Regions from separate parts of the Kribbella sp. NPDC050470 genome, predicted to be linked through region 2. Evidence: predicted binding sites of a transcription regulator. Region 2 holds the regulator's gene; the other holds the start of a gene.

Region 1 (9,614 bases), on a different contig from region 2:
CGTCGGCTATGCGGTCCAGGACGCCGTACAGGGTCGGGGCTTGGTCGCGTAGGAGCAGCTGGGCGTCGGGCGGCAGCTTGTCGGCGCGCGGGCGGAAGAGGTGCGCTACGGCGAACGCGAGTAAGGCCAGGGGACCACTGAGCCACAGCGGCCGGTAGAAGATGAGCAGAGCGAAGCCGCTCGCGAGTGCCACAAGCGGCAGTACCAGGACAAGCGCCGATAGCAGGTAGGCGGCGACGCGGGCCGCGTCCCAGCCAGGGCGGTGGATGCCGCCGGTCTCCAGCTCGCGATAGAGCGCGTCGGCGAGCCTTTGCTCGAGCCGAAGGCGCCAGGCCGGCGTGGGGTCTGTCTGCGGGGCCGGGTCGACGTTCCAGTCACACTGGTCGCACCAGGTGACGTAGTGCTGTTCGACCCTGATCTGGTGCCCACAGTCGGGGCAGTTCGTCACATCCTCGGTGCTCTGCACGCGAGAAGTGTGGCAGGCCGGGCAGCAGGGTGACGGTCGCGTGCGACTGGGTCACCCTGCTGCTGCGTCGGTCATGCCGCCGGGGGCTTGTTGTTGGTCGGGTTGGTGTCGTCGTAGATGCGGGAGGCGATGTCGGCCTCGGGAGTCTGCTGCGGCTGATTCACCGACTGCTGGACGTTCTGCCAGACGGCCTTGCCGTCGGACTCCGGGATCACGACCCAGGCGATCACGTAGCCGATCAGGGCGGTGCCGCCGGTGAGCAGAGTCAGGGCGACGATGCCGAGGCGGACCAGGGTCACGTCGATGTTCAGGTACTCCGCGATGCCGCCGGAGACACCCGTGAGCATCCGCTGGTCGCGGGAGCGCCGGAGAACCTTGCCGGACAGGTTGGAGAACGGTGCGTTGGAGTTCGTCATGTCTCAACTCTCCCGCCTGAACACCCCTCACCACATCCGGATCGGTACCGACCCACCCCTGACCCGACCCCGGGGCCCCCGATCGACACCCCCCACGACTTTCGTCGGCCCGAGCCACCCAGCACTCTTGTCTGTATGCGCAACGGGCTGCGGGACGACGACCTGGCGGGACCGCCGCTGGATGCCGGCCGTGCGGGCGTGACCCGCCGTCGCCGGCCCCGCACGACGCTGGCGTCGGCCGCGGCCGCGATGAGCGCCAGCGGACGGGCTGCCGGGAGGACGGCATGTGCTCGGGTGCGGTCGGCATCCCTTCCCTGCAGGTGTGGTTCCACGCCGAGTCGACCACGAGTGCGGACGAGGTGGACCGGATCCTGACCCGGATCGAGATCGTGCGGAATCAGGTCGGAGTGCCCAGCTATCAGTCGCAGGTCACGCGGCCGACCGGCGTGGCGTATGCGAAGGCGCTCGAGCAACTGGGCCTGAAGACCCGGTTCCTGACCAGGACGTCGCAGAACTACCGGGCGGGCGAGATCTTCGCGGTTTCGCCGCGGCCGGGGACGGTGCTGGCGCCCGGGGCGACGGTCACCGTGACGGTGGTCAGGTAGTGGTCAAGTAGAAGTGTCGGTGGGCCGATCTACGGTTGGGGGATGGACGTCGACGTACTGGCGAAGGTCGTGCTGGGGTTGCCGGGGGTGGAGGAGTTCGAGGGCTGGGCGGGGCAGCCGGTGTTCAAGGTGCGGAACAAGAGCTTCGCGTACATGTCGGCGGACGAGACCAGGCTGCTGCTCAAGTCGCTGCGCGAGGAGCAGGAGGCCCTGGTGGCCGAGAACCCGGAGGTCTTCGCGCCGTCCTGGGCCTCCGGACGGTTCGCCTGGCTCGACGTCGACATCGAGGCGGCCGACGACGAGGAGCTGCGCGAGTTGGTCACCGAGGCGTGGCGCCTGACCGCTCCGAAGTACCTGATCACCCAGTTGGACGCAGCACAGTAGTCAGGTCCCGGAACCACACCCGCGGCCGCAGCCCGCTGACGGACTGGCCGAGCACGTTCCAGGTGGGCGTCCTCTCCACGCCGTACCTCTTCGCCGCCCGTTCGGACTTGTACAGAGCCTCGTACGCCGTCCCGTCGGCCAACGCGGCCCGCAGTCGCACCGGGTCGCCGCCGGCCGCCTCGGCCAGGATGGTGAGGAGATCGACGGACTCGATGTCCTGCCGCTGGGCGAAGTGCGCCGCGAACACCGACTCCGCGAACCGCTGGGCGACCTTGGGCCTGGCGCGCTTCAGCCACTCGAAAGCGGCCAGCGCGGGCCGCGTGTGCGGCATCCGGGACGCCCAGCGCAACGGCAGCCCGGCGGACTCGGCTTCCCGGGCCAGGAACTCGTACGTCGGCCCGACCCGCGGGCCGGCCGGCTTCCCACCGGGCGGGATCCCGGGGTGGCTGCGGAACGCGTGCTCCACCACCTCGATCCCGCGGTCGCGCAGGATCCGGTTCCGGTCCTGGGCGATGTAGCAGTACGGACAGGCGAAGTCGAACCAGTGCTCGACGACCATCAGGAAACTCCTCGAATGTTCAACTACCTGCCTCGGGTACAACACGCCCGAGGACTGGTGCGCGGGTGCATCGTCGCGGCGGTGCGACGTACTGCCAGTACCGCGCAGTAGGTTGATTGAATCTTAATCTTGCGATTCAAGAAGGGTGACCAGTGACCGGACGCCACAGGCTCTCGCGTCAGCGCGCCTGCGGGCGGACACTGGGCTGTGGGGGGTCACAACTTGGCTGATGCACGCCATCCGGCGCCCCCGGTTGCACGCAGGGGGGATGAGGATGGTTTGCGCTGAGCGAGTGCGGATGGCGATCGTCAGCATGGCCCTGGGTGGGTCGCTGGTCGCGTGTGAGGGCGACGATTCAACTGACTCCGGTGATGCCTCCCAGGCCGCCGGTGGCGCGAAGGGCGGCACGGTGACGGCCTACTCCGTCAACGACGTGGAGCACCTGGACCCAGGGCGGAACTTCAGCGTCGACTCCAACATGATCGGCAAGCTGATCACGCGCACGCTGATCGACTACCGCTACGACCCCAAGACCAAGAAGGTCGTCGCCGAGAAGGACCTCGCCGACGGCTACGAGTCGTCACCCGACCTGAAGACGTGGACCTTCAGGCTCAAGGACGGGATCAAGTACGAGGACGGCACCCCGGTCAGGTCGGCGGATGTGAAGTACGGCGTCGAGCGCTCGTTCTCCGCCGACATGTCGGAGGGAGCGCCGTACGGTCGCGAGTACCTGGACTGTCCGGGGTACGAGGGCCCGTACGTCGCCGGCAACAACGGCGGCAAGGGCTGCACCGCGATGGAGGTGCCGGACGACAAGACGATCGTCTTCAAGCTGAACCGGCCGGTCGCCACGTTCGTCGGCACGGCGAGCATGAGGATCTTCTCGCCGGTGCCGCAGGCCAAGGACACGAAGACCAAGTACGACACCCACCCGGTCTCGACCGGTCCGTACAAGATCGAGTCATACGCCCGTAAGCGGCAGTTGGTGCTGGTCCGCAACGACCAGTGGGACCAGAAGACGGACCCGCTGCGCACCGCGCTCCCGGACAAGTTCATCTTCACGTTCGGTGGCGACGAGGCGACCGTCGACCAGCGACTGATCGCGGACGGCGCCGCCGACCGGAGCTCGGTGAGCCTGTCCGGTGTGCAGCCAGGGAACATCGCCAAGACGAACCAGGCGAGCGTCAAGGACCGCGTGGTCGACGGCGCCGACATCTGCCGCCGGTACATCGCGTTCAACCAGCAGAAGCCGCTGCTGAAGAACCAGAAGCTGCGCGAGGCGCTGTACTACGGCCTGGACCGCACCAGCTACCGCGACGGATTTGGCGGCGAGCGGCTCGCTGCGGTGGTCGACTCGATCATTCCGCCGGAGATGGACGGCTACCGGCCGGAGGAGCATTTCAAGGCACCGCCGGAGGGTGACCCGGCGAAGGCCAGGCAGCTGCTGGCCGACTCCGGTTACCAGGGCGAGAAGCTCGTGTTCGGCACCGGCGACGCGGACGTGGCCGTCAAGGCGGCCGAGGCCGCTCAGGCGTCCTGGAAGGCTGTCGGGATCAACGTCGACATCCGCCGGATCCCGGGTGACAACTACTTCTCGACCCAGCAGCAGGACTCCGCGGCGACCGACCTGATCACCGCCGGCTGGTGCTACGACTGGCCGTCCCTGGCCACCATCGTGCCGCCGGTGCTCGGCCCGGACAGCACTGCTCAGGGCAAGGCGGCGCAAAACAACTACGGTCGCAGCACCGCAGGGTGGGAGCAGATGGCTGCGCTCGCGAAGGAGTCAGACCAGCAAAAGCTGGAGTCCGGCCTGTCCGACCTGTACGTCGAGATCATGAAGACCGCGCCGCTGGTGCCGACCATTCAGGACCTCAACGTGTACGTGGTGGGCTCGAACATCTCCAACGCGGTGGCCGATCCGAACGCCGGCGGGTTCCTCGACCTGACCCAGATCGGGCTCAAGAAGGCCGGCTAGAGGCTCTTGCGGACGAGGACCCAGCGCTCGCTGGTTCGGCTGACCTCGGTGAAGCCGGCGTCGAGGAACACCGTGAGCGGGCCGCGGTAGAGGTCGGCCGACGAGGTGCGGTCGACCTCGTCGACGTCGACCGCGCAGGCCTCGACGACTGAGGCGCCGTACGACTGCGCGAAGTCGGCGGCGCCGAGGGCAAGCTCGCCGGCGATGCCCTGGCGGCGGTGCCCGACGGGTACGACGAAGCAGGTGATCACCCAGGCGTCCGGCTGGTCGGTGCGCCAGTTGGGAGAGGCGACCACCCGTGGGTACGCCGTCCGCGGGGCGACCGCGCACCAGCCGACCGGCGCGCCGTCGTCGTACGCCAGGACGCCGGGTGGGACGTCGCCGTGGCAGACCTGCTCGCGGAGGGCGCTCCGGTTGCTCCGCTGGGTGGCGGCGTTCCATTGCTGTCCGCGCAGGCGGAAGTACTGACAGAAGCAGCGCGCGGGGTCGCCCCGCTCGCCCATCACGGTGGCAACGTCCGGCCACGAGTCCGGGCCGGCCGCTCGTACGTCCACCATGGGGCCTACCGTAGCGGGGGGCTGGCTTGCACTCGTTTGGGGCGAGTGCTAATACTTGGTTAGCACTCCATGGGTGAGAGTGATAAGACTCGTGCTCGCGGTGTGTGACAGAAGACGGCCTCGATGAGGTGCCGGAGCGTGGCGGGACGTGACCGCCGCGGTGTGGCGCCGTCCGTCGCGGGCATCCCGGCCGGCTGAACACAAAGACTCGACGCGGGAGGACTCGCGGAGAATGCCCAAGCTGATTTCTTTCAATGAAGAGGCGCGCCGCGGCCTCGAGCGGGGGATGAACACCCTCGCCGATGCGGTCAAGGTGACGCTCGGCCCGAAGGGCCGCAACGTCGTCCTGGAGAAGAAGTGGGGCGCCCCCACGATCACCAACGACGGTGTCTCCATCGCCAAGGAGATCGAGCTCGAGGACCCGTACGAGAAGATCGGGGCCGAGCTCGTCAAGGAAGTTGCGAAGAAGACCGACGACGTCGCGGGTGACGGCACCACCACCGCCACCGTGCTGGCCCAGGCGCTCGTCCGCGAGGGTCTGCGCAACGTTGCCGCCGGCGCCAACCCGATGGGCCTGAAGAAGGGCATCGAGAAGGCCACCGAGGCGGTCAGCGAGCAGCTGCTGTCGCTGGCCAAGGACGTCGAGACCCGGGAACAGATCGCCTCCACGGCCTCGATCTCCGCCGCCGACAACCAGGTCGGCCAGATCATCGCCGAGGCGATGGACAAGGTCGGCAAGGAAGGCGTCATCACCGTCGAGGAGAGCAACACCTTCGGCCTCGAGCTCGAGCTCACCGAGGGTATGCGCTTCGACAAGGGCTACATCTCGCCGTACTTCGTGACCGACACCGAGCGGATGGAAGCGGTCCTCGACGACCCGTACATCCTGATCGTGAACAGCAAGATCTCCAGCATCAAGGACCTGGTCCCGGTGCTGGAGAAGGTGATGCAGACCGGCAAGCCGCTGGCCATCATCGCCGAGGACATCGAGGGCGAGGCGCTGGCCACCCTGGTCGTCAACAAGATCAAGGGCACCTTCAAGGCCGTCGCCGTCAAGGCGCCGGGCTTCGGTGACCGCCGCAAGGCCATGCTGGTCGACATCGCCGTCCTCACCGGCGGCGAGGTGATCTCCGAGGAGGTCGGCCTCAAGCTCGACTCCGTCGACCTGGAGCTGCTCGGCCAGGCCCGCAAGATCGTCGTCACCAAGGACGAGACGACCATCGTCGAGGGCGAGGGCGACGCGGACCAGATCGCCGGCCGGGTGAACCAGATCCGCGCCGAGATCGAGAAGTCGGACTCCGATTACGACCGCGAGAAGCTACAGGAGCGGCTGGCCAAGCTGGCCGGTGGCGTTGCGGTGATCAAGGTCGGCGCGGCCACCGAGGTCGAGCTGAAGGAGCGCAAGCACCGCATCGAGGACGCCGTTCGCAACGCGAAGGCGGCCGTCGAGGAGGGCATCGTCGCCGGTGGCGGCGTGGCGCTGCTGCAGGCGTCCGTGGCGGCGTTCGAGAAGCTGGAGCTCGAGGGTGACGAGGCGACCGGTGCGCAGATCGTGCGCCACGCGCTGGAGGCACCGCTGAAGCAGATCGCCGTGAACGCCGGCCTCGAGGGCGGCGTCGTGGTGGAGAAGGTCCGCAACCTCGACAACGGTTTCGGCCTGAACGCCGCGACCGGCGAGTACGTCGACCTGCTCGCCGCCGGCATCATCGACCCGGCCAAGGTGACCCGCTCGGCGCTGCAGAACGCGGCGTCCATCGCGGCGCTGTTCCTCACCACCGAGGCCGTCATCGCCGACAAGCCGGAGAAGGCCGCGGCCGCTCCGGGCGGCGCGCCCGACATGGGCGGCATGGACTTCTGACCCCCTGAAATCCCACAGCGCCGGGCTTCTCCCGGGGTTGTGGGTGGGAAAGTCCACAGCGTCGGGCTTCGCCCGGGTTGTGGGAGGGAAAGTCCAGCAGCACAAGCAGTACAAGGCGGTCCCGGGCAGATGCCCGGGACCGCTTTTCTTGTAGTGCTTGACTACTGCGGGTAGCCGAATTCGGCGTGTGGTGACGGGTTGTCAGGTTTGCGGGCTCGGCCGTACTGTCGAATTTGGGTGTCCGGGGGGTGGGCGCCCCGGGGGGTGCTATGCACGCGTTTCTGGAACGTCTCGGGCGGGGGGCCGCTCGCCGGCACTGGATCGTGATCGGGATCTGGCTGGTCATCGTGGCCGGCCTGTTCGTACTCCGGTCCTTCTTCGGCGGCACGTACGTCAACAACTACACAGTGCCCGGCAGCGAGTCCTCGGCCGGCCTCAACGTGCTGAACCGCGACTTCGCCAAACAAGGCGGGTACTCCGGCTCGATCGTCTTCCACTCGCCGTCCGGCAAGGTCTCCGACCAGGCCGCCGCGGTGAAGACCGCGATGACCAACGTCGCCAACCTGCCCGACGTGGTCTCCGCGGACGACCCGCTGGCCGCCCAGCAGGCGGCGTACATCTCCAAGGACGGCACCGCCGTCAACGCCCCGGTCTCGTTCTCCGTCGTACCGGCGTCGCTCGACGCCGACTACCTCGCCACCCTGGACACGGCCGTGAAACCGGCCCGCGACGCCGGCCTCGAGGTCGAGTACGGCGGTGGCGCCGGCCAGATCGGGAAGCAGGCCGACGACCAACTGTCGGAGGCGATCGGGCTCGCGCTGGCGCTGATCCTGCTGTTCCTGATGTTCCGCTCGATCGTCGCCGCCGCGCTGCCCCTGGTGTCCGCGGTCTTCAGCGTGGGTGGCGGCCTCGCGATCCTCGGCCTGCTCGCGGCCGTGAAGGAGTTCCCGGTCTCGGCCCCGACCGTCGCGACCCTGCTCGGCCTCGGAGTCGCGATCGACTACGGCCTCTTCCTGGTCTCGCGCCATCGCGAGCAACTGGACAACGGCATGGAGGTCGAGGAGTCGATCGGCAAGGCCGAGTCCACTTCCGGCGCGGCCATCCTGGTCGCCGGTGGCACGGTCGTCATCGCGATCCTCGGTCTCTACGTCTCCGGCGTACCGTTCGTCGGCGCCCTCGGCCTGTCGTCCGCGATCCTGGTCGCGGTCACCGTGCTGGCCGCCCTGACGTTGATCCCGGCCCTGCTCGGCCTCGCCAAGCTCATGGTGCTGAACCGCGCGGACCGCAAGCACGTCGTCGAGGAGCGTGCCCTCGAGGCCGACCTCGACGCCGCCGCCGTGACCGCGCACCGCGCCGAGGAGCGCGCGATCCGGGACGCCAAGCACGAGCAGAGCGCCTTCGCCCGCTGGGGCCGCCGGGTCAGCGACCGGCCGTGGTCGTACGGAACCATCGCGACCCTGCTGCTCCTGATCCTCACGATCCCGCTGCTCTCGCTCAACCTCGGCCAGCTCGACGCCGGCACCGACCCGCCCGAGGACTCGAGCCGCAAGGCGTACGACCTGATCGCCCAAGGCTTCGGCCCCGGCGCCAACGGCCCGCTGACCGTCGTCGTCTCGCTGCCGAGCCAGGACGCCAGCGCCAACCAGACCCTGCTGACGAACCTCGCCGGTGAGCTGCAGAAGACGCAGGGCGTGGCCGCCGTCCAGCCGCCGTCGACGAACCCCGCCGGTACGACGGCCGCCATCAACGTCGTCCCGACCACGTCACCGTCGTCGGCCGACACCGAGGACCTGGTCAACCGGATTCGCAGCGACGTCCTGCCAGGAGTCGGAGCGACGACGTACGTCGTCGGCACGGTCGCCGGGTACGTCGACTTCACCGAGAAGGTCGCCGGCCGCATGCTGTGGCTGATCGGCGCGGTCGTCCTGCTCGCGCTGATCCTGCTCACCGTGGCGTTCCGGTCGATCGTGATCGGTCTGAAGGCCGCGGTCCTGAACCTGCTGTCGGTCGGAGCCGCGTACGGCGTGATCGTCGCCGTCTTCCAGTGGGGCTGGGGATCCTCGCTGGTCGGGATCGACGAGACGGTGCCGATCCCGTCGTTCGTGCCGATGCTGATGTTCGCGATCGTGTTCGGCCTGTCGATGGACTACGAGGTGTTCCTGCTGTCCCGGGTGCACGAGGCCTGGGTGGCGACCAAGGACAGCCACCGCGCGGTCGCGATCGGGATCGGCGCGACCGCCCGGGTGATCACCACCGCGGCCGCGATCATGATCGTGGTCTTCCTGAGCTTCGTCCTCGACGACGACCCGACCGTGAAGATGCTCGCCGTCGGCATGGCCGTGGCCGTGCTGATCGACGCCAGCGTGGTCCGGATGGTGCTCGTCCCGTCGGTGATGACGCTGCTCGGCGACAAGGCCTGGTGGCTGCCGCGCTGGATGGACCGCATCATCCCCGACATCCAGCTCGAAGGAGCCCCGGAGGAGCCCGCCCCCGAGCCCCCGAGCGAGATGCCCCCGCGCGAGACCACCTCCGTCCCGCCGGCACCGTGAGACCTCACGTCCCGGAGATCAGGCGCTTGGCCAGGGTGGCTGAGAAGGTGCCGGCTGGGATGCCCTTGCCGATTCCGCAGTCGCCGTCGGAGTCGCCGGGGACCTTGAGCCAGAGCAGCAGGTCCGCGCCGCCGCCGACCTGGGACGGGGCGCCGAGCTTGCGGCCGGCCGGGTTGCACCACTCGCCGTTCGAGCCGTTGCCGTTGCGGCTGGTGTCGACGACGAACTGGCTGCCGCCGCCGAGT
Region 2 (9,614 bases):
GCCCTGTTCGGCCAGGTCGACACCAGCCGGCCGATCGCCCGCGCCCAGGCGAGCAAGGTCCAGGCGCTGGTGTGGATCGACAACCTCGTGGACGGCCAGGTCACCAAGAGCCCGCTCACGGTCACCGGGATCGCGGCCGCGTACGAGGCCACCGTCAACTGGCGCGCCACGAACCTGAAGACCCGCGTGACCCACGCCAGCTACGCCAACACCAAGGGAGGCCAGACCTTCTCGCCGTTCGCCGTCCCGCTCAAGCTGTCCCCCGGCGAGTGGCGGATCGAGGCCTACCTGATCTCCGCCGAGAACGGCGCGATGACCGACACCGACTCGAAGACGATCTACGTCAAGTAGCCGAACCCCTGCCCGGAACGCTCGACCCGCGGCGAGGACCTCGACTGCTTTCCGGAAAGAAGGTGCCACCTCGCGACAGTTTTCTTCCGGAAAGCTCGGGTCAGCTCCAGCGGGAGCGGGCGAGTAGGGCGGCTGCGGCGGCGACGCCGGCGGTCGAGGTGCGCAGGACCGTGTCGCCGAGGCGGACCGGCTCGACGTCGAAGGTCTCGAGCTCGCCCGGGGAGATACCGCCTTCGGGGCCGATCACGATCACGATGTCGCCGTCGGCGGGGACGTCGAGACCGGCCAGAGGGGTCTTGGCTTCTTCGTGCAGTACGACGGGGAGCGCGGCGGCTGCGATCAGTCGGGCGACCTCGACCGTGGTCGCGATCGGAGCCACCTCGGCGAACCACGCCCGGCGGGACTGCTTGCTCGCCTCGAACGCCCACGCCTGCCACTTGGCCAGCGTCTTCGCGGACCGCTCCGGGTTGCTGCGGAACTGGCTGCGCTCCGCGTTCCACGGCACGATCACGTCCGCGCCGACCTCGGTCAGCATCTCCACCGCGAGCTCGGCCCGCTCCCCCTTCGGCAGCGCCTGGACCACGACCAGCCGCGGCCGGCTCGCCGGAACCGTCCCACGGTTGTCGACGGCAACCGTCACCCCCACCTTCGAGGCACCCGTCACCGCACCTTCGGCCCAAGCCCCTCGCCCATCGGTCAGCCGGATCCGCTCCCCCGGCGCGATCCGCCGTACCACTGCAGCGTGCCGACCTTCTGCACCATCCAGGGTGAGCTCGGCGCCGGACAGGTCCGCGCAGAAGAAGACCGCGACGCCCATCTCCTAGTGCGCGCCGAAGGCGTCGCGGAGGCGGCCGAAGACGCTCTTGTGGGTGGCTTGGACCTGGCCCTGGGGACGCTCCTCGCCGCGGATCCCGGCCAGCTGGCGAAGCAGGTCGGCCTGCGCGTCGTCGAGCTTGCTCGGGGTCTCGACCACGATCTGCACGATCAGGTCGCCACGGCCGGCGTGCCGCAGCCGCGGGACACCGCGGGCCGTCAGCGTCATCGCCGTACCGGACTGGGTGCCCGGGCGGATCTCCAGCGGGGTGGTCTCGCCCTCCAGCGTCGGCAGGTCGATCGTGGTGCCGAGCGCGGCAGCCGTCATCGGCAGCGTGACCGTGCAGTGCAGGTCGTCGCCGTTGCGGGTGAAGATGTCGTGCGGCTCGACCTCGATCTCGACGTACAGGTCGCCGGCCGGGCCGCCGCCGGGGCCGACCTCGCCCTGGCCGGACAGCTGCACCCGGGTGCCGGTGTCGACGCCACCGGGGATCTTCACGGTGACGGTACGGCGGGACCGGACCCGGCCGTCGCCGGAGCACTCGACGCACGGGTTCGGGATGATCGTGCCGAAGCCGCGGCAGTTCGGGCACGGCCGCATGGTCCGGACCTCGCCGAGGAACGACCGCTGGGTGTGAGTGACCTCGCCGCGGCCGTGGCAGATGTCGCAGGTGACCGGCTCGGAGCCGGCTGCCGCGCCGGAGCCCGAGCAGGTCGGACACAGCACCGCGGTGTCGACCTTGAGCTCCCGGGTGGTGCCGAACGCGGCCTCGCCCAGGTCGATCCGCAGCGGGATCAGCGCGTCCTGGCCGCGCCGGGTCCGCGGCCGCGGTCCGCGGGTCGCCCCGCCGGTCTGGCCGAAGAAGGCGTCCATGATGTCGGTGAACGTGAAGGCCTGGCCGAACCCGCCCGGCCCGGCGCCCGCGCCGGCGGCCGCGAACGGGTCACCGCCGAGATCGTGCATCTGCCGCTTCTGCGGGTCGCTCAGCACCTGGAACGCGCGGCCGATCTCCTGGAACTTGTGGTGCGCGTCCTCGGAGTCGTTCACGTCCGGGTGGTACTGGCGGGCCAGCTTGCGGTACGCCTTCTTGATCTCGTCCGGTGTCGCGTCGCGGCTGACACCCAGGACGGCGTAGTAATCGGTGCTCATACTCCAAGCCAGGGGTTGTGGTTCGTTAGGAGTCGGCCAGGATCTGGCTGACGTAGCGCGCGACGGCCCGGACTGCGCCCATCGTGCTCGGATAGTCCATATGGGTCGGGCCGACGATGCCGAGCGTGGCCAGCGCCTCCGACTTGGACCCGTACGCGGTCGCGACCACCGAGGTGGTGGCCAGTTCCTCGAACGGGTTCTCGTGCCCGATGCGGACCGTCAGGGTCTGCGGGTTGGTCGCCTCACCGAGCAGCTTGAGCAGGATGACGTGCTCCTCCAGCGCCTCCAGCACCGGCTTCACGTTGCGCTCGAAGTCGTCGCCGTACCGGGTCAGGTTGGCGGCGCCGCCGACCGCGATCCGCTGCTCGACGACCTCGTCGGTGAACGCCTCCAGCAGCGTGGTGACGATCGACGCGACCAGCGGCCGGTCGGACGGGGCGAACAACTCGGGTACGGCGGCCAGCGACGTGGTCGCCTCCGTCAGCCGCTGACCGGCGAGGACCGTGTTGAGCCGGGACCGCAGATCCGCGATCAGCTGCTCGTCGACGTCGTTCGGGTGCTCGACGATCCGTTGCTCGACCCGGCCGGTGCTGGTGATCAGCACCAGCAGCAGCCGGCGCGGGGTCATCGTGACGACCTCGATGTGCCGGACGCTCGACCGGTTGAGTGACGGGTACTGCACGATCGCGACCTGGCGGGTGATCTGGGCGAGCAGCCGGACGGTCCGGCGGACGACGTCGTCCAGGTCGATCGCACCGGCCAGGAAGGAGGTGATCGCCTTCTTCTCCGCCACGGACAGCGTCTTGACCGTGCTCAGCTTGTCCACGAACAGCCGGTACCCCGCGTCGGTCGGGATCCGGCCGGCGCTGGTGTGCGGCTGGGTGATGTACCCCTCCTCCTCCAGCGCAGCCATGTCGTTACGCACGGTGGCCGGCGACACTCCGAGGTTGTGCCGGTCCACCAACGTCTTCGAGCCGACCGGCTCGTGGGTCGCCACGTAGTCCTCGACGATGGCGCGGAGGACATCCAGCTTGCGTTCGTCCAGCACGCGCACCACCCTCTCTCAGCGTCGACCCCTGGCACTCAGAACATTCGAGTGCCAGTCTACCGAGCCGTAGTGGCCGCCAGTGCCGGCCAGCGGCGTGGGGCGGGTCTCAGGCGACTTCGGGAGATGCCCCCAACGGTACGGCGGTCGGACGCTCGACCGTACTCGCGACATCCACAGGCTGGTCCTGGGCGGCCGCCTCGAGCACCGACTCGAGGACGTCGAGCACGTGGTAGGCCAGTGCGCCGTCGGCGCGGTGCGGCTCGCCGGTGCGGATCGCCCGGGCCATGTCCGCGACCCCGACCCCACGGCCGGCGCCGGCGTACCCACCGGCGACGGGGAGCTCGCTCCAGTCACGGTTCGTGACGGTGGCGATCTCGACCGTGCCGTCGAAGCCGTTCGGGTCCGGCACCGACAGGCTGCCCTCGGTCCCGTGCACCTCGATCCGCGGCGACCGCGCGGCCCACACGTCGAACGACATCAGCAGCGTGGTCAGTGCGCCCGACTCGTGCTCCAGTACGCCGGTCACGTGCGTCGGCACCTGGACTGGGAAGGTCGTGCCGGCTCGCGGACCGGTGTGGATCTTCCGCTCCTGCTGCGACTGGCCGGCGCGTGCGACCACTCGCCGTACCGGACCGAGCAGGGTGACCAGGCTGGTCACGTAGTACGGGCCCATGTCGAGCACCGGACCGCCGCCGGGCTGGTAGTAGAACTCCGGCGCCGGGTGCCACAGCTCGTGGCCGGGCGTGACGAAGGACGCAGTCGCAGCAGTCGGTACGCCGATGTCGCCCCGGTCGATCGCGGCACGGGCGGTCTGGGTGCCGGTGCCGAGCACGGTGTCGGGGGCGCAGCCGACGCGCAGGTTGTTGGCGGCGGCGTACTTCAGCAGCGGCTCGGCCTCGGCGCGGTCCACGGCCAGCGGCTTCTCGCCGTACACGTGCTTGCCGGCTTCCATCGCGGCCTGGTGCACCGCCGCGTGCGCGGCCGGGATGGTGAGGTTGAGCACGATGTCGATGTCGTCCGCGGCGTACAGGTCGCCGGACGAGAGGGCGCGGATGCCCTGGTTCTTGTCGGCGATCGCCTGGGCGCGGCTGACGTCGAGGTCGGCCACTGCCACCACCTCGACGCCGGGCAGCTTGCCCAGGTGGTCCAGGTACGTGCCGGAGATGACTCCGGTGCCGACGATGCCGACTCGTGTCACTTGCTCGCCCACAGCAGCCCCCGCTCGATGATCGTCCGGACCTCGGGTACCTCGAGGTCGTCCAACTTGTGGCCGACGGTGCAGACGAAGATCTTGCCCGCACCCCAGGTCCTGGTCCAGACGGCCGGCATCACGGCGCCCTCGATCCACGGGAAGTCCGGGTGCGAGCTGAACGTGGTGGTGGCCAGCACGGTGTTCGTCGGGTCGTAGTGCACGTAGTACTGCTCGGTGTTCACGTCGAAGTGCGTGATGCCCTCGACGATCGGGTGCTCGGCGACGATCTCGACCCGGTAGTCGGTGAACCCGTGCGGGTGCGAGATGAACTGGCCGCCGGTGATGAAGCTGTAGTCGGCGTTGTTCCGGAACGAGTCGCAGATCCCGCCGTGCCAGCCGGCGAACCCGGTGCCCTTGCGGATCGCCGCGTCCAGGCCCTTGAAGTGCTCGGGCTCGATCTGGCTCATCGTGACGCACTGCAGGACCAGGTCGGTGCCGTCCAGGTCGAGGTAGCTCTCGGTCGTGTCGGAGACGGTCACCTCGTACCCGTTCTCGCGCAGATGGGGAATGAACAGGTCGGTCGCCTCGACCGGGGAGTGTCCTTCCCACCCGCCCCGGACCACCAGTGCACGTCGTGTCGTCACGCCGTCCGCCCTTCGAAAGTTTCGGTTCCAGGTTCGGAAAAATTGCGGAATCGCCACCGTGACACTAAGCGCCGCCCGACCGGCCTTCAAGTGCGATTCCGTCCCCTGGATGGGGCTTCCCGATCGCTAGGGTCGGTGTATGGGCTGGAAGTTCTGGAAGCGTGAGCCGCCAGTGAAGACCGTCGCGGGGGCGCGGCCGCAGGACAGGGTGCCGCCGGGCGCGTTCGAGCTGACGGTCGAGGACGTGTTCTCGATCACCGGCCGCGGGACGATCGTCACCGGCCGGGTGATCGCCGGCACGGTCGCGGTCGGCGACCAGGTGTTGCTCAGCCGGGCCGGTTCACCGCTGCTGCAGACCGAGGTGACCGGTCTCGAGATGTTCCGCAAGACGGTGCAGGTCGCGAACGCCGGCGACAACGTCGGCCTGCTGCTCCGCGGCGTCGAGCGGGAGCAGGTGGTCAGGGGCGATGTGCTGAGCAAGTAACCTCGGCGTCATGAGTACGTGGACCGAGGTGGCGGATCGTTGCTGGGTCCGCCGGTACGACGAGTGGGACCTCAACGTCGGCCTGGTCGTCGGCTCGGACGGGGCGCTGGTCATCGACACACGGGCCACGACCGACCAGGCCGAGCAGCTCGCGACACACATCCGCGAGCTCACCGACGCGCCGGTCCGCTGGGTGGTGAACACCCACGCGCACTTCGACCACGTGGTCGGCAACAGCGTCTTCGCCGACGCCACCGTCTACCTGCACGAGAACGCGGCCGCCGAGGAGAACCTCGCCGGCACGACGTTCTCCGTCGCGAAGGTGATCGACCTCGGCGACCGCCGGGTCGAGCTGCTGCACCTCGGCAACGCGCACACGTCCGGCGACACGGTGGTCGTCGTACCGGATGCCGAGGTGTTCTTCGTCGGCGACCTGGTCGAGGAGTCGGCGCCACCGTCGTACGGCGCGGACTCGTTCCCGCTCGAGTGGCCGGACACGATCGACCGGGTGATCGGCATGCTGTCCGAGACCGCGAAGGTCGTGCCCGGTCATGGGGCCGTGGTCGACGCCGAGTTCGTCCGCGACCAGGCCGGTGGCCTCGGCACGGTCGCCAACACGATCTCCGGCCTCCACCACGCCGGTACGTCGCTGGACGACGCACTCAAGCACACCGACGACTGGCCGTGGCCGCTCGAGCACCTGCAAGAAGCCATCAAACGCGGCTACGAAGCCCTCGGCACACCCCGCCGCCCCACCCTCCCACTCCTCGGCCCAGGCTGAACCACCTCCTGCATGCTTACCCATCCTTTGTAATTGTCCGTTGACAGCACGTCACCCCAGAGCGCAACTTGTTGCGAAGCACACTTCCGCGAGCGGATCGGGTGGTGGGGTTCATGGCGACAGTTGAGCAGACGGTGCACCCGGACGGACGGGTCGAGCTGACCGATCCGGAGGCGGTGGCCAACAGCCCGTACGGGAACGCGGAGCTCGCGCCGACCCGGTTGCCCGAGCGGCACTGGACGACGTACAACTACGCGGCGCTGTGGATGGGGATGGCGCACAACATCCCCAGCTACCTGCTCGCGGCCGGCCTGGTCGCACTCGGGATGAACTGGCTGCAGGCGTTCATCACCATCACCCTCGGGAACCTCATCGTGCTCGTCCCGCTGCTGCTCAACAGCCACGCGGGCACCAAGTACGGCATCCCGTTCCCGGTCTTCGCACGCGCCTTCTACGGTGTCCGCGGGGCCAACTTCCCAGCGTTGCTGCGGGCCTTCATCGCCTGCGGCTGGTTCGGCATCCAGACCTGGATCGGCGGCCAGGCGATCTACGTGATCATCGGCGAGCTGGCCGGCGACAGCTGGACCAACGCGCCCGCGGTCGGCGGACATCCGTGGACGCAGTGGCTGAGCTTCGCGTTCTTCTGGGCGATCCAGATGGTGCTGATCTGGCGCGGGATCGAAGGCCTGCGACGGTTCGAGAACTGGGCCGCGCCGCTGGTCACGGTCGCGTTCCTGGCGCTGATGATCGCGATCCTGGTCAAGGCCGGCGGCCTCGGCCCGATCCTGGACCAGCCGTCGAAACTCGGCTGGGACGCCGACTTCTGGAAGATCTTCGCGCCGTCGCTGATGGGCATGATCGCGTTCTGGGCCACGCTGAGCCTGAACATGCCGGACTTCACCCGGTTCGGGAAGGGCCAGCGCCAGCAGGTCTGGGGCCAGATCATCGGCCTGCCGACCACGATGTCGTTCATCGCGCTGGTCTCGATCATCACCACGTCCGGCACCGTGCTGCTGTACGGCGAGGCGATCTGGGACCCGGTCGAGCTGACCCGGCGGTTCGAGAACCCGGTGGTGGTGACGATCGGCCTGGTGATGGCGATCCTGGCGACGATGTCCTGCAACGTGGCGGCCAACGTGGTCAGCCCGTCGTACGACTTCGCGAACGCCGTGCCGCGGTGGCTGAACTTCCGGACCGCGGGCCTGGTCACCGGCGTGATCGGGATCGTGATCCAGCCGTGGCGGCTGATCTCCGACCCGTCGATCTACATCTTCGTCTGGCTGTCCTTCTACGGCGGCCTGCTCGCGTCGGTGGCCGGCGTGCTGATCGCGGGCTACTGGGTGATCGACCGGACCAACCTGCACCTGGCCGACCTCTACCAGCCCGGCGGGAGGTACTGGTACAACGCCGGCTGGAACTGGCGTGCCGTGGTCGCCACCCTGTTGGGCTCGCTGCTCGCGGTCGGCGGCGCCTACTCCAACCCCGGCGCCGGCCCGTTCCCGGAGGGCGGCCTGATCCCCTTCCTCCAACCGCTCTACGACTACTCGTGGGCGGTCGGCCTGGTGGTGGGCTTCGTCACCTACCTCGTGCTGGCCAAACTCTCCCCCTCCCGCACCCAAACCCCCACCGCCCCCATGTTCTAACCACCCGACGCGATCACACCCCGCACGGCCAGCCGCGCCTGACGGGCGGCTGCCGACCGGCGGCTGCGTCCGAGCGGCGGCGGTTGCCGGCCGGCGGCTGCGCGGCGGCGGTTGCCGGCCGGCGGCTGCGGCTGAGCGGCGGCTGCATCCGAAGGGAGGCGATTGCGGAGCAGAGGCGGTCGCCGAGCAGAGGCGGTGGCCGAGCGGCTGCTGATGGTGTGGGGCGGCTGGTGGGTTGCAACCCGTCAGCGGTGACACAAACCGCCAGCGACCTGTCGCCGGTGGATTGCCCAGCATGTGGCCGGCTTTGTCCGCATCTCGGGATACAAGCGGCATCCGCGGAGGGCTTGGACAGGAACCGGGGACCGCGGACAGGCTATCTACTGTCCGAGGTCCCCGAAGGGTGGTCAAGGTCCCGGCTCCTGAACCGGATTGGCCAGCATGCGGACCAATCCGACCACCCATCGAACACCCCCGCTCGACCACTGATCCGATCGCACCAGAGCAGGCGCTCCGCGAGCCTCCAACCCCCCACGCCGCCCCACCCATCACGCCAGCCCTCCGGATCCCCCGCTCACCAGGCCACACCGACTCCCCGGATCCCACCGACTCACCGGATTCCACCGACTCCCCGGATTCCCCTCACCGATTCCCCGGATCCCCACCGACTCCCCGGATTCCCCTCACCGATTCCCCGGATCCCCACCGACTCCCCGGATTCCCCTCACCGATTCCCCGGATCCCCACCGACTCACCGGATCCGCCCGCGCGTGCGACCACTCGGGTGAGCTGCTCCGGGACAGCTGCGTCCTTCCCTGGTCGTGGTGGTGTGGGTCAAGGGTCGAAGATCCGCGCAGCGGACGCCGAAGGCGCCCTTGACGCACACCACCACGACTAGCACGATCAAGCAGCCCGGAGCCGCGCCCCCACACTGGCGGCCGATCGGCAGCCGGTGCCGCTCGGCTCTGCCCCCGCCGCACACGCCCGCACACCGGAGCCCCGCCACCACACAACCCCGCACACCCGCACACCGGAGCCGCGCCACTGGCTAACCCCGCACACCCGCAGCCCGGAGCCGCGCCACCACACTGGCCCTACCCCGCCGCACACCCGCACCCGGAGCTGCGCCACGACACCGGCTGACCCGCAAACCCGCACCCCGGAGCCGCCCCACCAAACGAACTCTCACCCCCCGAAAGCCCGCGCGTGGTGTGTGGCTGAGCTGTCAGGCGGGGCGTACGACATACGGTTGTCCGGTGGCTGATCGGTATGGGAACGACGTGCTGGCTGGGGACTGGCGGAAGCCCAAGAACGGGCGGACCGTCGAGGTGGAGCTCGAGAAGGGGATGGTCGTCGAGGAGCCGAGCTCGGGGTTCGTCGGGGCGGTCGTGCGCTGGGAGCACGGCGTGGTCGACCTCGAGGACCGGTTCGGCAAGATCAGGACCTACCCGCTCGGGCCCGGCTTCTGGCTGGACGGCAAGCCGGTCAGCCTGAAGGCGCCGAAGAAG

The links. Region 2 encodes HrcA, which represses chaperone genes, less so after heat shock. Its sites were predicted from a motif close to TTGGCACTCGNNNNNNNCGAGTGCCAA; they were not measured.
Region 1: the regulator HrcA is predicted to act here: its motif matches at 4,988-5,014, upstream of groL (chaperonin GroEL).

What each region holds. Positions count from the first base shown of each region.
Region 1 is NZ_JBITHV010000009.1:414,843-424,456, forward strand. It holds gene ACIBGM_RS28795 (M48 family metalloprotease) at 1-466, opposite strand, end outside; gene ACIBGM_RS28800 (PspC domain-containing protein) at 538-882, opposite strand; gene ACIBGM_RS28805 (PASTA domain-containing protein) at 1,167-1,487, shown strand; gene ACIBGM_RS28810 (MmcQ/YjbR family DNA-binding protein) at 1,530-1,871, shown strand; gene ACIBGM_RS28815 (DsbA family protein) at 1,846-2,430, opposite strand; gene ACIBGM_RS28820 (ABC transporter substrate-binding protein) at 2,729-4,405, shown strand; gene ACIBGM_RS28825 (GNAT family N-acetyltransferase) at 4,402-4,962, opposite strand; gene groL (chaperonin GroEL) at 5,195-6,820, shown strand; gene ACIBGM_RS28835 (MMPL family transporter) at 7,090-9,369, shown strand; gene ACIBGM_RS28840 (glycoside hydrolase family 6 protein) at 9,374-9,614, opposite strand, start outside.
Region 2 is NZ_JBITHV010000013.1:132,112-141,725, reverse strand. It holds gene ACIBGM_RS36295 (Gmad2 immunoglobulin-like domain-containing protein) at 1-351, shown strand, start outside; gene ACIBGM_RS36290 (16S rRNA (uracil(1498)-N(3))-methyltransferase) at 452-1,168, opposite strand; gene dnaJ (molecular chaperone DnaJ) at 1,172-2,314, opposite strand; gene hrcA (heat-inducible transcriptional repressor HrcA) at 2,340-3,362, opposite strand; gene ACIBGM_RS36275 (Gfo/Idh/MocA family protein) at 3,469-4,572, opposite strand; gene ACIBGM_RS36270 (ThuA domain-containing protein) at 4,557-5,198, opposite strand; gene ACIBGM_RS36265 (EF-Tu/IF-2/RF-3 family GTPase) at 5,338-5,682, shown strand; gene ACIBGM_RS36260 (MBL fold metallo-hydrolase) at 5,693-6,463, shown strand; gene ACIBGM_RS36255 (NCS1 family nucleobase:cation symporter-1) at 6,577-8,106, shown strand; gene ACIBGM_RS36250 (DUF3097 domain-containing protein) at 9,363-9,614, shown strand, end outside.